2 regions of the Peribacillus sp. FSL M8-0224 genome follow, and region 2 is predicted to be linked to the other one. Evidence: predicted binding sites of a transcription regulator. Region 2 holds the regulator's gene; the other holds the start of a gene.
The links. Region 2 encodes Rex, which represses fermentation and respiration genes when NADH is low (regulators of the CRP and FNR family bind a similar motif). Its sites were predicted from a motif close to TTGTGAAATATTTCACAA; they were not measured.
Positions count from the first base shown of each region.

Region 1: a site for Rex is predicted at 1,440-1,457, ahead of qoxA (cytochrome aa3 quinol oxidase subunit II). Genes of this name have one in related genera too.

Region 1 covers NZ_JBBOOJ010000001.1:57,619-64,089, reverse strand. Annotated here, with positions in the region: gene qoxB (cytochrome aa3 quinol oxidase subunit I) at 1-294, opposite strand, end outside; gene qoxA (cytochrome aa3 quinol oxidase subunit II) at 382-1,320, opposite strand; gene MKX49_RS00315 (FeoA family protein) at 2,078-2,329, shown strand; gene MKX49_RS00310 (FeoB small GTPase domain-containing protein) at 2,322-3,017, shown strand; gene MKX49_RS00305 (nucleoside recognition domain-containing protein) at 3,050-4,417, shown strand; gene MKX49_RS00300 (ZIP family metal transporter) at 4,852-5,586, opposite strand; partial or broken gene MKX49_RS00295 (flavin-containing monooxygenase) at 5,721-6,471, shown strand, end outside.
Region 2 covers NZ_JBBOOJ010000001.1:5,595,266-5,601,736, forward strand. Annotated here, with positions in the region: gene tsaD (tRNA (adenosine(37)-N6)-threonylcarbamoyltransferase complex transferase subunit TsaD) at 1-649, shown strand, start outside; gene MKX49_RS27385 (ABC transporter ATP-binding protein) at 929-2,848, opposite strand; gene moaC (cyclic pyranopterin monophosphate synthase MoaC) at 2,982-3,488, shown strand; gene MKX49_RS27395 (redox-sensing transcriptional repressor Rex) at 3,522-4,181, shown strand; gene MKX49_RS27400 (YdiK family protein) at 4,210-4,422, opposite strand; gene MKX49_RS27405 (CPBP family intramembrane glutamic endopeptidase) at 4,419-5,144, opposite strand; gene groES (co-chaperone GroES) at 5,478-5,762, shown strand; gene groL (chaperonin GroEL) at 5,821-6,471, shown strand, end outside.

The DNA.
Region 1 (6,471 bases), 5.5 Mb from region 2:
GATTTCATTATAATGCTGCCCATCCAACAGACCGTTATCTGGAACAGCCGTTTGAGCACGCATCATGAGAGCATCGGCGCCACCACGGAAGAGCATAAGCAGTGCTGACAAGATGTACATGATACCAATACGTTTATGGTCAACCGTTGTTAACCACTCACGCCATAAGTAACCCCATTTTTTAAAATAGGTAATTCCTGCGACAACCGCGATCATGGTTAAAGCAATGGCAACCATGGATGCATATATCGCAGGACTTGGATGAGGTACGGCAAATCGATCAAAGTAATCCATACTCTTTGTAACTCCTTTCATAACGTTGCTACATTAATGGTAAAAAGTTAAAGCCTGTTATTTTATCGGACGACCTTTAAATATTAATCATTCATGGTTCATGTTGCTGTGGTCAGTATTTGTGGAATCTTCACCAGGTTCATTGGATTCCTTAGAATCATTTTCAGTTTCATTAGTATCTGATGATCCGTGGTTACTATGACCTTCTGGAGCTGGTGAAAACTTCAAGTGAGTTCCAGTGTACGTGGATTGTCCCACATGACCGGGCTCTAATAATTTATTGAATTTCTCTTCTGTGATTGGTTCAGCAGTAGCTTTAATTTCATCTACCCACTTAACATACTCTTTTGGAGGCATCACCTTAACGTTGAACGTTTGCTCAGCAAAACCAGAACCACTGAAGTTGGCGTTTCGACCCATATAGTCGCCTGGAGCATAAGCTGCTAAATGTAACGTGTTTACCATATCGGACATCGCATATTTTTGTCCTCCAAGTTGTGGAATCCAGAAACTAGAGATTGGTCCGAATGAATAAAGTTTAAATTCAATTGGTCGGTTTGTTGGCAAAAACAGGTAATTTACTGTTTCGATATCTTCTTCCGGATAACTAAAGTGCCACTTCCAGTTCGATGAAGAAGCATAAATAATTAATGGTTCCTTATCTTCATATCCTTTCGGTGTCGCCTCGACTTCAGAAGTCGATTGAACAGTAACAACTGAAAGGAAAGCGACGATTAAAATTGGGATTGCAACCCAAATTATTTCCAGAGTCTTACTTCCTTCAATGTGAGGTGGTTCATAATCTTCACGCTGTTTGGAAGCACGATATTTCAATATCATGAAGATATAAAGTACGACCACAACAAGAACGACAAAAGCCATTGTCCAAATTGATATCATAATAACATTTGCTTGTGTCTCGGCTACAGGACCCTTAGGATCTAAGACCATTAATGGGTTATCGCAACCAGTAAGCACTGTGGCAATGGTAAAAAGTATAGTTAATAAAGCCCATTTCATTTTCATAATACTACCCCTTTCTTATATAATAAAATTTCAAATGGTAATTATTCGGATAAAGTGTTACCATATTCACATATCCCGACATACTCATATTAATCCCAAGTAAAAAAAAAGACAATATAAAGTGACATCTGTCACATAAAGTTCATTAAAGAGCAGTAAGAAGTTGGTAACTGAACTGAAACGTTCGAAAATCTTTCTGAAATGAAATATAATAAGTGTTTAAAATCTACTAGTTGAGGAGTTTACTTTTCTTTTAAGGATTTACTAGTGACTCAGCCCTTTATGCCTTTTATCTTATTTCAATATAATTCTGTATAATTTTTACATACACCTTTGTAAATACCGAACATAACTTAAACTGAATATTCACTAATAATTTATCAGTTTAAGCGGTCCTTTCCACAGTCCCACTTAAATCAATGGACTTTCACACCGCCTTTTATATTCTGAATATTTTGATTAATGAAATTGAATATAAGACTGTGTTCTCTAACCATAACTTCAAATATAAAATGTTATTCCAAAATATCCACTCACAAATTTTTCATATTTCTTTCCTGGTGCATGAAATTTCAGACTAAGAGGTAATTTTAAAATCTCAATTAAGAATGCAATAGCCAATATCAAAAAATGCGTAAATGTTTAAATTTAAAAAAATTCTTAAAAGGTTGGATTTCCTTTGACAATTTAAGCATATATCCCATAATATAAAGTAAAAGTTGCGCATGGTAAAAAAAAATGTAGAGGAGAAATATTGATGGGGTTGTCTAAAAAGTTATCATTGTATGATGGAAACAAGGGAGATTTCATCCGCATCAAACATTTAAATATTGTTGGCGTCATGCGGCGAAGGTTACTCGATTTAGGATTTGTTCCTGGAGCCGTTGTCGAAGTGATTCGCAAAAGTCCGTTAGGTGATCCTATTGCCTTCCGTGTAAGCCAAACATCCATTGCTTTAAGAAAAGAGGAGAGTCAAAAGATAGAAGGGGAGTTGATTCAATATGAGTGAGACGTTTCGAATAGCCCTTGCCGGAAATCCCAATACAGGCAAAAGCACTTTATTTAACCTTCTTACAGGTTTGAGGCAGCATACCGGGAATTGGTCTGGAAAGACTGTCGATATGAAAGCTGGAACCTTTTCTTTCAAGGAAAAGCAATATGAAATCATTGATCTTCCCGGGACCTACTCCCTATATTCAAATTCGTTGGACGAAGAAATCGCCAGGGATTACATCGTGTTCGAAAAGCCCGATGTCACTATTGTAATTCTTGATGCGACAGCAATGGAAAGAAACCTGAATTTGGCGTTACAGGTATTGGAAATGACCGAAAAAACAATCATCTGTATAAATTTAATGGATGAGGCGGAGAAATTAGGAATCCATATCAATGAAAGGGTTTTAATGAGGCGATTAGGCGTTCCCGTCATTAAAATTTCTGCACGAAACAAAGAAGGTATACCCATGTTGCTTGATACCCTTGATCGTTTATTAATGGGAGAAATACAGTGCACCCCTTTCCATATGCCCTATGATGATGAAATCGAACAAAGGATAAAATCTCTTGAACCAATGGTGCAAAAGATTTTCGGCGCTGGCCTTCCTACTCGATGGCTTACCTTACGTCTCCTGGATGGGGATAAGGACTTGTTGAGGCAAGTGGAAAAGAGAAATACCATAAATGAGGTATATAAATAATGGAGATGAACACATCGAAAGAACAGCATAATATGGATGAACTATTTCAACAGGCGGACCGTCTTTCCTCTTCACATATTCGAGATCGAATAGTCGAACAGCTGTATAAACAAAGTAATCAATTAATCAAAGCAGGAGTTACTTTCTCAAAAGCCCAACATAACGAGAGAACGGAAAAATTGGATGCTATTTTCACTTCTCCAATTTTCGGCTTTCCCATCATGTTGGTTATGTTGGGGACGGTATTCTACTTAACCATCGCCGGGGCCAACATTCCATCTTCAATGTTGGCCGACTTTTTCGGATGGGTTGAAGGTTATTTGACTGTTTCCTTTAATAATATCGGCGCACCTGATTGGCTACATGGGGTTCTAGTACTTGGATTATATCGCGGAACAAGCTGGGTGATCAGTGTCATGCTTCCACCTATGGCCATTTTCTTTCCTGTCTTTGCCCTACTTGAGAATTATGGATATCTTCCACGAGTAGCCTTCAATATGGACCGATTATTCAAAACTGTAGGAGCCCACGGGAAACAATCCCTTACAATGGCGATGGGGTTCGGGTGCAATGCAGCAGCCGTCATGTCCTCCAGGATCATCGAATCTCCTAGGGAACGTATGTTAGCCATCTTAACCAATAATTTTGTCCCTTGTAATGGACGTTGGGGAACGTTGATTATTCTATCTTCCCTCTTTATGGCCTCGGGTTTCACTGGGGGGATGAATTCAATAGTGACGACTTCAGTGATTGTTGGAATTGTGATAGTCGGCATAATGACCACATTCCTTGTATCGTGGGTACTTTCCAAGACGGCTCTTAAAGGGGTTCCCACACATTACACTCTGGAGCTCCCTCCTTATAGGAAACCAAAATTTTTCGATACGGTCGTGAGGTCGTCTTTGAACAAATCGCTATCTGTTCTCTATCGTGCCATAAAAGTGGCAGCCCCTGCAGGTATCTTAACCTGGGTTCTAGCTAATATACAGATTGGGGATATGAGCATTCTTTTATACATCGTTAACTTTCTGGACCCGTTGGGACAATTAATCGGACTGGATGGGTATATCCTAATGGCTTTTCTAATTGGTCTGCCGGCAAACGAAATTGTTTTACCTATCCTGTTAATGGGATATCTATCGACGGGATCGTTAATGGATGTCGATGGGATCGAGGATCTAAAGCGAATTTTCCTTGACCATGGGTGGACCTGGGTAACGGCATTGAACATGATGTTATTTTCCCTGCTTCATTACCCTTGTGGTACGACACTGGTCAATATATATAAGGAAACAAAGAGTTTGAAATGGACATTCTGGTCCTTCATGATACCTACCGCGATTGCCTTCCTGGTGACATTTGCGGTAGCTCAGGCAGCCCTTCTATTCGGTTGGGGTTGAAAATAATTCATTCATTTTATAAGAGGAAAAAAAGGAGAAGTTAAGGGGGAAGGACGTGTACATTGGAATAGGAATAACCATAATCGCACTTGCGTTACTTTGCTTTATAACAGGGTTACTCTTGTTAAAGGACAATAATAAACATTGGATGGTGATTGGTGTAATTTCTCTAGCAATACTAATTGCTATTTCAGTTTTTCTATCATTGAATGGCAATGGTTAGGTCACTTGTAAAAATCATCATCAACCAAAAGGAGTTATTTTAATATAAGGAGTACGTCCTTTTTAGATTTGAGAATCCTGCCCTCAATTTGGGGCAGGTTTTAATTTGTTAGATACAAATTTGTCATTATAAAGACAAGTCACATAATCCATCAATAGCTTTTACCTACCGTTTTAAGTATTCACTTCTCTACCAAAGCTAGAACTATTTTTCAATGGCTAAAGGCAGCGATTTGCAGGAATAGAAAGGTTAGAAATCCAGCCAAAACAGCCCCGACCATTAATGGGGTGAAACGGTCGGAAGCCCCCTTCCATAGTATTTCATAGAGAGTGACATAACTAAGGGTACCCAGAGCTGCTCCCAAAAGCAGGGTTTGAATCTTTATTGAGCCAGTATTTATTGTCATTCCAAGATATGAAGTCGTACCAACTGCTAAGGATAGTAAAAAGCTAAACACCCAAAAGACTTTAGGGTTGGCATTGGAAACCATGACTGAAACCATCATGACCATTCCTTCGGGAAAGTGATGAATCAAAATGGCCGAGAACAGGGCTGAATTTTGGAGTTGCTGGTCCTGAAAACTCATGCCTAAGGCCAAGCCTGTAGGAATGCTGTGAATGAAGAGTGCAAGGAACAGGAAAATGTACATTTGGGGCTTCTCGAAATGTACACCTTTCATGTTATGCAGAATATGATCCATAAATAGCATGAAGACGATTCCTGAGGAGAAGCCAGCAAGTATACCAAGTGAATCATAATCACTGATCGTTTCCGGAAAGATTTCCAATCCCAATAACCCAACCAATAATCCACCACAGAACATGTGTAATAGCCGATAATTCCTTCTCAAGACACCCTCTACATACTTTGTGGCCAGACCACCTAAACCAGTTCCAAGGAAAATCATCATCATTATAAATAGGCTGACTTTTAAACCCTCTGTCATACTTTACCTCCAATAATAAAAGTTTGTACATTATACTCAAAATTGGGGGGGTTAAGTTCTTTTATTTTGCCTCGGCCCTGAATCATCAATATCACGAAATATGAATATATGCTCATATTTCAAAATTGAGGTGAATGACTCTGACTATTTTAGATGTAATCGTCGTCGGGGCCGGTCAGGCCGGTCTCTCCATGGGGTATTGGCTTTCAAAGAGCGACCACATGTTTATCATCATTGATGGTGGGATCCGTATCGGGGATACTTGGAGAAAGAGGTATAATTCTCTGACTTTATTTACACCAAGATACCTTAGTTCTCTTCCAGGATTACCCCTAAAGGGACCCCAACAAGGATTTCCCACTAAAGATGAGGTTGCAGAGTACCACCTTGAACAATACGCCATTACTTTTGATTTACCCATCCAAATGGAAACAGAAGTGATGGTTTTGGATAAACAGGACGACAATTTTTTCCTGACGACGACAAAAGGCACATTTCAAGCAAGAAAAGTCATTATCGTGACAAGTCCTTTTCAAACACCTTTCATTCCGGAAATTGCTAGGAATCTTTCACCCCTGGTATTTCAAAATACACTCTTCATCGTATAGGAAACCTTCCCAACTAAGACCTGGGAACGCCGTAGTCGTGGGTGGAGGTAATTCAGGGAGCCAAATCGCAGTCGAACTAACTACCACGAGGCAAGTATATCTCTCGGTAGGGAAAAAACGCGACACCTACCGTTGTCCATTTTAGGAAAAAGTACATTTTGGTGGTTCAACCGACTGGGTTACTGAAGGCGAAAAGGATCCTAGAATTGGGCAAAAACTTAGAAAGGCAGGTGATTCGATTTTCGGTTATGACCTTAAGGAATTTACAAGAGATAGT
Region 2 (6,471 bases):
AAATCGGCTTATTCAGGAGATTGAGTATCCTGCGCTTTCTTTAGTCGTTTCGGGAGGTCATACGGAATTGGTGCTTTTAGAAGAACCGGGTTCTTTCAAGGTGATCGGGGAGACGCGGGATGATGCAGCAGGAGAGGCGTATGATAAAGTGGCTCGAACCTTGGGGCTCCCTTATCCTGGCGGGCCTCATATCGATAGGCTTGCGCAAGAAGGCTCACCAACCTTGAAACTGCCTAGGGCATGGTTGGATGGCAGCTATGACTTTTCTTTCAGCGGGTTGAAATCAGCGGTAATCAACACTTTGCATAATGCAGAACAGCGCGGGGAAAAAATTGAACCTAAAGATTTAGCGGCAAGTTTCCAAGCAAGCGTGATAGAAGTGCTTGTAATGAAAGCTGTGAAGGCTGCAAAGGAATATAATGTGAAACAGGTATTGCTTGCTGGAGGAGTTGCGGCAAATAAAGGCCTTAGGGAAGCATTAACGGAAGCTTTTAAGGATTTACCTATGGATATATCCATTCCGCCCCTCTATCTTTGTACAGACAATGCTGCCATGATTGGTGCTGCTGGCAGTGTCATGTTTGAAAAGGGAAAGAGATCCGGTTTGGATTTGAACGGAAATCCTGGATTGGATATAGAAGCATTTTAATGGACGAGAAGACAGGATCGCTCACTTTGGCATCCTGTCTTTTTATCGTGTTAATAAAATAATAGAATATTCTGTGGATAAAGTTTTTTTGATAATCATCCTGCATGTGTATAAAGGGGTGTTTTTGTGGATAAGTGGATATGTTTCTGTGGATAATGTGTATAACTCAAATTAATGGCTAATAAGCGGTAAGTGGTTTGTTAACAAGTTTGTGGATAACTTTCAAGCGACACTTTGGTTGGAAAAGAAAAAGACCGAGTCAATTGACTCGGTCTTTTATCACTCTTCCAGTTCAGCCCATTCTTCGAGAAGCTGATCCAAACTTTCTTGTGCATGATCAAGTTTTGTTTGGACTTCCAATACTTTTTCGTGGTCCTGAAAAACATTTGGATCACATAGGAGGTCATTATATTCGTTTATTTCGGTTTCAAGAAGCTCCATGGCTGTCTCGATTTCCTCAATGCGCCGTTTTCGCTGGCGTTCAGCTTTTTTTGCTTCTTTATCAATTTTGTAATTTGTTTTTTCTACAGCCGCATCTAAAGTTTTAGCCTGATCCTGCTGTTCAAGTGCTTGGATTTCCGCTTGCTCCTGTTTCTTCTCTAGATAGTAATCATAATCACCGAGGAATTCTTCGTTGCCGTCTTTGGAGAGCTCTATCACTTTCGTTGCTATCCGGTTTATGAAATAACGGTCATGTGAGACGAATAGAATAGTTCCCGGATAATCAATTAATGCATTTTCAAGCACCAATTTACTATCGAGGTCCAAATGGTTCGTTGGTTCATCAAGAATTAAAAAATTCCCTTTTTGCATCATCATTTTGGCTAGAGCAAGCCGAGCCTTTTCGCCCCCGCTTAGTGTGGAAACGGTTTTCAAAACATCGTCCCCGCTAAATAGGAAATTACCTAGTACGGTGCGAATGTCCTTTTCCGGTTTAAGGGGATAGTCGTCCCATAATTCATTGAGTACGCGTTTATTGGAAACAAGGTTAGCCTGCTCTTGATCGTAGTAGCTGACTTCTACGTTCGTTCCAAAACGGAAATCCCCAGAAAGGGCAGGCAGCTTGGAAATGATCGTTTTCAATAAAGTTGATTTTCCAACTCCATTTGGTCCGACAAGAGCTATGCTCTCTCCTTTTGTCATCCGGGAATTAATATTCTTTGATACCGTTTCCCCTTCGTATCCGAGAGCCAGGTCCTGGAGGTGGAGTACTTCATTTCCGCTTTGCCTTTCAATCTGGAAAGAAAAATTCGCCGATTTTTCATCACCTTGCGGCTTGTCCAGTACATCCATCTTTTCGAGCTGTTTACGTCTGCTTTGTGCTCTTTTCGTTGTGGAAGCCCTTGTGATATTACGTTGGACAAAATCGCGAAGCTTTTCGATTTCCCCTTGCTGTTTCTCGAACAGTTTCATGTCCCGCTCATAATCTTCCGCTTTTCCCTCTAGGTAAGAACTATAATTACCATGGTATTTTTTCATGTTATTCCGGGAAATCTCATAAACCAGGTTTACTACTTTATCTAAAAAATAGCGGTCATGGGAAACAATGAGGACAGCTCCCTGGTAGCCTTGTAAATATTGTTCAAGCCAAGAGAGGGTTTCGATATCCAAATGGTTCGTCGGCTCATCCAGAATCAATATATCCGGTTTCCTTAAAAGCAGCTTACCTAATGCAAGCCTTGTTTTTTGCCCGCCGCTTAAAGTGGAAATTGGGGTAGAATAGTCAAAGTCGGCAAACTGAAGACCATGCAATACGGAACGGATATCCGCTTCATATTGATAACCGCCCTTCTCTTTGAATGCCACCATCAAAGTGTCGTATTCATTCAGCACTTTTTGGTAAACCGTTTCGTTTTCAAAGATGTCAGGTCTGGCCATATCAGCCTCAAGGCGACGCAGTTCCTTTTCCTGCTCTATAAGATCAGTGAATACAGTAAGCATTTCATCCCAAATGGTCAATTCGGATTCCAATCCAGTATCCTGGGCCATATAGCCGATGGTGACGCCTTTTGGTTTGATTATTTCACCGCCATCATGGGAAAGCTGCCCGGCTATGATTTTTAGCAGAGTGGATTTGCCGGCGCCATTTCGGCCGACAAGGGCAATTCGATCTTTATTTTGAACTTCGAGCTTCATATTTGATAAAATAAGTTCAGCTCCATAATATTTCGATAGTTGATTGATTTGTAATAAAATCATAGATTTCACCTCAATTGATTACTGTTAGTTTAACGTATTTTAGTTATTATCGGCAACAGCTTGGTTCCAAGCTGAAAGAAAAGCTGTTACATAAAGTGGAATAATAGTGTATGATTTAGGAGGGGTTACTTAAATGGGAGACTTAACGCATTTTAATGAACAGGGCAGGGCCAAAATGGTCGATGTGAGTGCTAAGCCTGAAACAACCCGGACGGCAGTGGCTCAGTCGAGCATTTTATTGAATGATGAAATATATGAATTGGTCACGAACCATAAAATGAAAAAAGGTGATGTACTGGCTGTTGCACAAGTTGCAGGAATCATGGCCAGCAAAAATACATCCAATATAATTCCGATGTGCCATCCCATTGCTCTGCAAGGGGTCAATATAGCCTTTGATTGGGAAAAAGAAGAACAAGGATATAGGCTTAGGATTGAAACGGAAGCTAAGACAAAAGGGAGTACAGGTGTGGAAATGGAAGCGTTAACAGCTGCATCCGTGACTGCCTTGACTGTTTATGACATGTGTAAGGCCATTGATAAGGGAATGGTGATCGGGCCTACATTCTTAGTGGAGAAAACAGGCGGAGTGTCTAGTAGCGATTATAAAAGGCAAGTAAAACGAACAGATAGAGATTAAGTTGAAAAGCATGTGTGAAGGCGGGGAAGAACAATGAACCATGACCCAAAGATACCGCAGGCAACAGCCAAAAGGTTGCCATTGTATTATCGATTTTTAAAGAACTTACATTCCTCAGGCAAACAAAGAGTTTCCTCGGCTGAGCTAAGTGAAGCCGTAAAAGTGGATTCTGCTACCATTCGCCGTGATTTTTCCTACTTTGGCGCGCTTGGGAAAAAAGGCTACGGCTACAATGTCAATTATTTATTATCCTTCTTCAGGAAAACACTAGATCAAGACGAATTGACCAAAGTCGCTTTAATTGGAGTGGGGAATTTAGGAACCGCTTTTTTAAATTACAATTTCATGAAAAATAATAATACAAAAATTGAAATGGCTTTCGAAGTTTCTGAAGAAAAGGTCGGCAAGCGAATAGCTGATGTGCCCATCTACCATATGGATCAAATCGATACACTATTGCAGGAAAATAATATTACTGCGGCTATATTGACAGTGCCTGCACAGGTAGCCCAGACGATAACCGATCGTCTAGTCAAAGCTGACATAAAAGGAATATTGAATTTCACTCCTGCACGGCTGACCGTGCCGCCATCCATAAGGGTCCACCACATTGACCTGGCCGTGGAACTTCAGTCGCTCATCTACTTCCTGAAACATTATCCGGTAGTGGAAGAAGCCGCTTTGGAGGAATGAAAAAACGCTGCAGCTATGCAGCGTTTTTTTATTTTTTCTTATTTTTTTGTGCGGCTTTAATCTTAAAGTGCAGCATGATCATGCGCAATCCCGATCCAAAATCAAGAGTCGCAATAAGGACAAGTATGTAGGCAAAGAGTCCCCATCCTGAAGAATTGACGGTTTGAATTGCGATAGCGGTAAAAAGAGCTCCTAAGCCTGCATAAATGATGCCCATGAATAATGGTGATTGCCGTTTCATAATAAACCTCCGATGAAGGCCTGTGCAGTATCTAGCATCTTCTCAATATCCTCCCGATATACCACTTGAAGGATGATAACAAGCGTGTTCATCGCAATATGAGCGCTCATGGATACGAGAATGCGGCCTGTTTTCGCATAAAGGAAAGCAAAAGTGAAGCCCATTGCCGTATATAAAAGAAGATGTTCAAATTCACCATGCGCCAAGCCGAAAATAACTGAGCTGATTAAAGCTGAAATAAAGAAGTTAAAGCGTTTATGAAGTGATCCGAAAATGATTTTACGGAAAATTAATTCTTCCAATATAGGTCCAATTACTGAAGTGACGAAAATGACCATGGGGACTTTGTAAATGAGTGAAATGAGTTGCTGCGTATTTTCAGATTCAGACTCCACCCCAAGCATTTGTTCAATGCTTCCGGCAATGCTTTGCGCAAAAAGAGCCATGAACACTCCTGCAATTGCCCATAATATGGACATGGATACGGAAGTTTGGTTTCTCGTGTCCAACTTTTCCCTCATATCTTTTCTCATTAAAAAAAGAATCAAGAATAAAGCAGCGAGAAAACTGAAAACTATCCAGTATGCTGCAGATTTCACTTCGAGTTCATCAGCCGGCATTCCGGTATAAGACCCGATCAGCATGAAAATGGGTACCCCGACAATACTGGATAATTGCATGGCAATATAAGTGATGATGACGAACCAATATTCTTTTTTCAAAAATGAAAACTCCTTTTATAGTCACCCATCCGCTTGGAACGTTACTGACATGGGGACAATCTATAAACGCATACTACAAAATGGTATCAAAAATTGGGGAAGAACACCACTTAAAGGTACCCCTAACATGACATTTCAATGACTATGTTTAGGAAATCATTATGCTAAAGTAGTTTACCCGTAATTTATCAGAAATTAATAAAAAATTTTCAATAAGATACTTGCAAAAAAGGCTCGGTTTATTTAATATTATAAATGTGTTAGCACTCGATGATGAAGAGTGCTAATAATCATGAAACAAATTATCAAGAGAATATGAGGAGGTTGTTTCACTTGTTAAAACCATTAGGTGATCGCGTTATTATTGAACTAGTTCAAACTGAAGAAAAAACTGCAAGCGGTATTGTTCTTCCTGATACTGCTAAAGAAAAGCCACAAGAAGGTAAGGTAGTAGCAGTTGGTACTGGCCGTGTCCTTGAAAATGGCGAACGTGTTGCTTTAGAGGTTGCCCAAGGCGATCTAATTATCTTCTCAAAATATGCAGGTACTGAAGTTAAATACGAAGACACTGAATACTTAATTTTACGTGAAAGCGACATTCTAGCTGTTATCGGCTAATTATACATCATACTTAACTGAACGAAAATTTTCTTAAATTTTAGGGAGGTACTTATAAATGGCTAAAGAAATTAAATTTAGTGAAGAAGCTCGCCGCTCCATGCTTCGCGGTGTGGACGCACTTGCAGATGCAGTTAAAGTAACGCTTGGACCAAAAGGTCGTAACGTGGTTCTTGAGAAAAAATTCGGTTCGCCGCTTATCACAAATGACGGTGTGACGATCGCTAAAGAAATCGAATTGGAAGATGCATTCGAAAACATGGGTGCGAAATTGGTTGCTGAAGTAGCAAGCAAAACAAACGACGTAGCTGGTGACGGTACAACTACTGCAACGGTTCTTGCGCAAGCGATGATCCGTGAAGGTCTTAAAAACGTAACAGCTGGTGCTAACCCAATGGGTATCCGTAAAGGAATCGAGAAAGCGGTCAATACTGCAATTGCAGAATTGAAAGCCATTTCCCAACCTGTTGAAAACAAAGAATCAATCGCACAAGTTGCTGCCATCTCTTCAGCTGATGAAGAAGTGGGCCAACTGATTGCGGAAGCAATGGAGCGCGTTGGTAACGACGGCGTCATCACAATCGAAGAGTCTAAAGGTTTCACAACTGAGTTGGACGTAGTAGAAGGTATGCAATTCGATCGCGGATATGCATCTCCATACATGGTTACTGATTCAGATAAAATGGAAGCTGTCCTTGAGAATCCATAT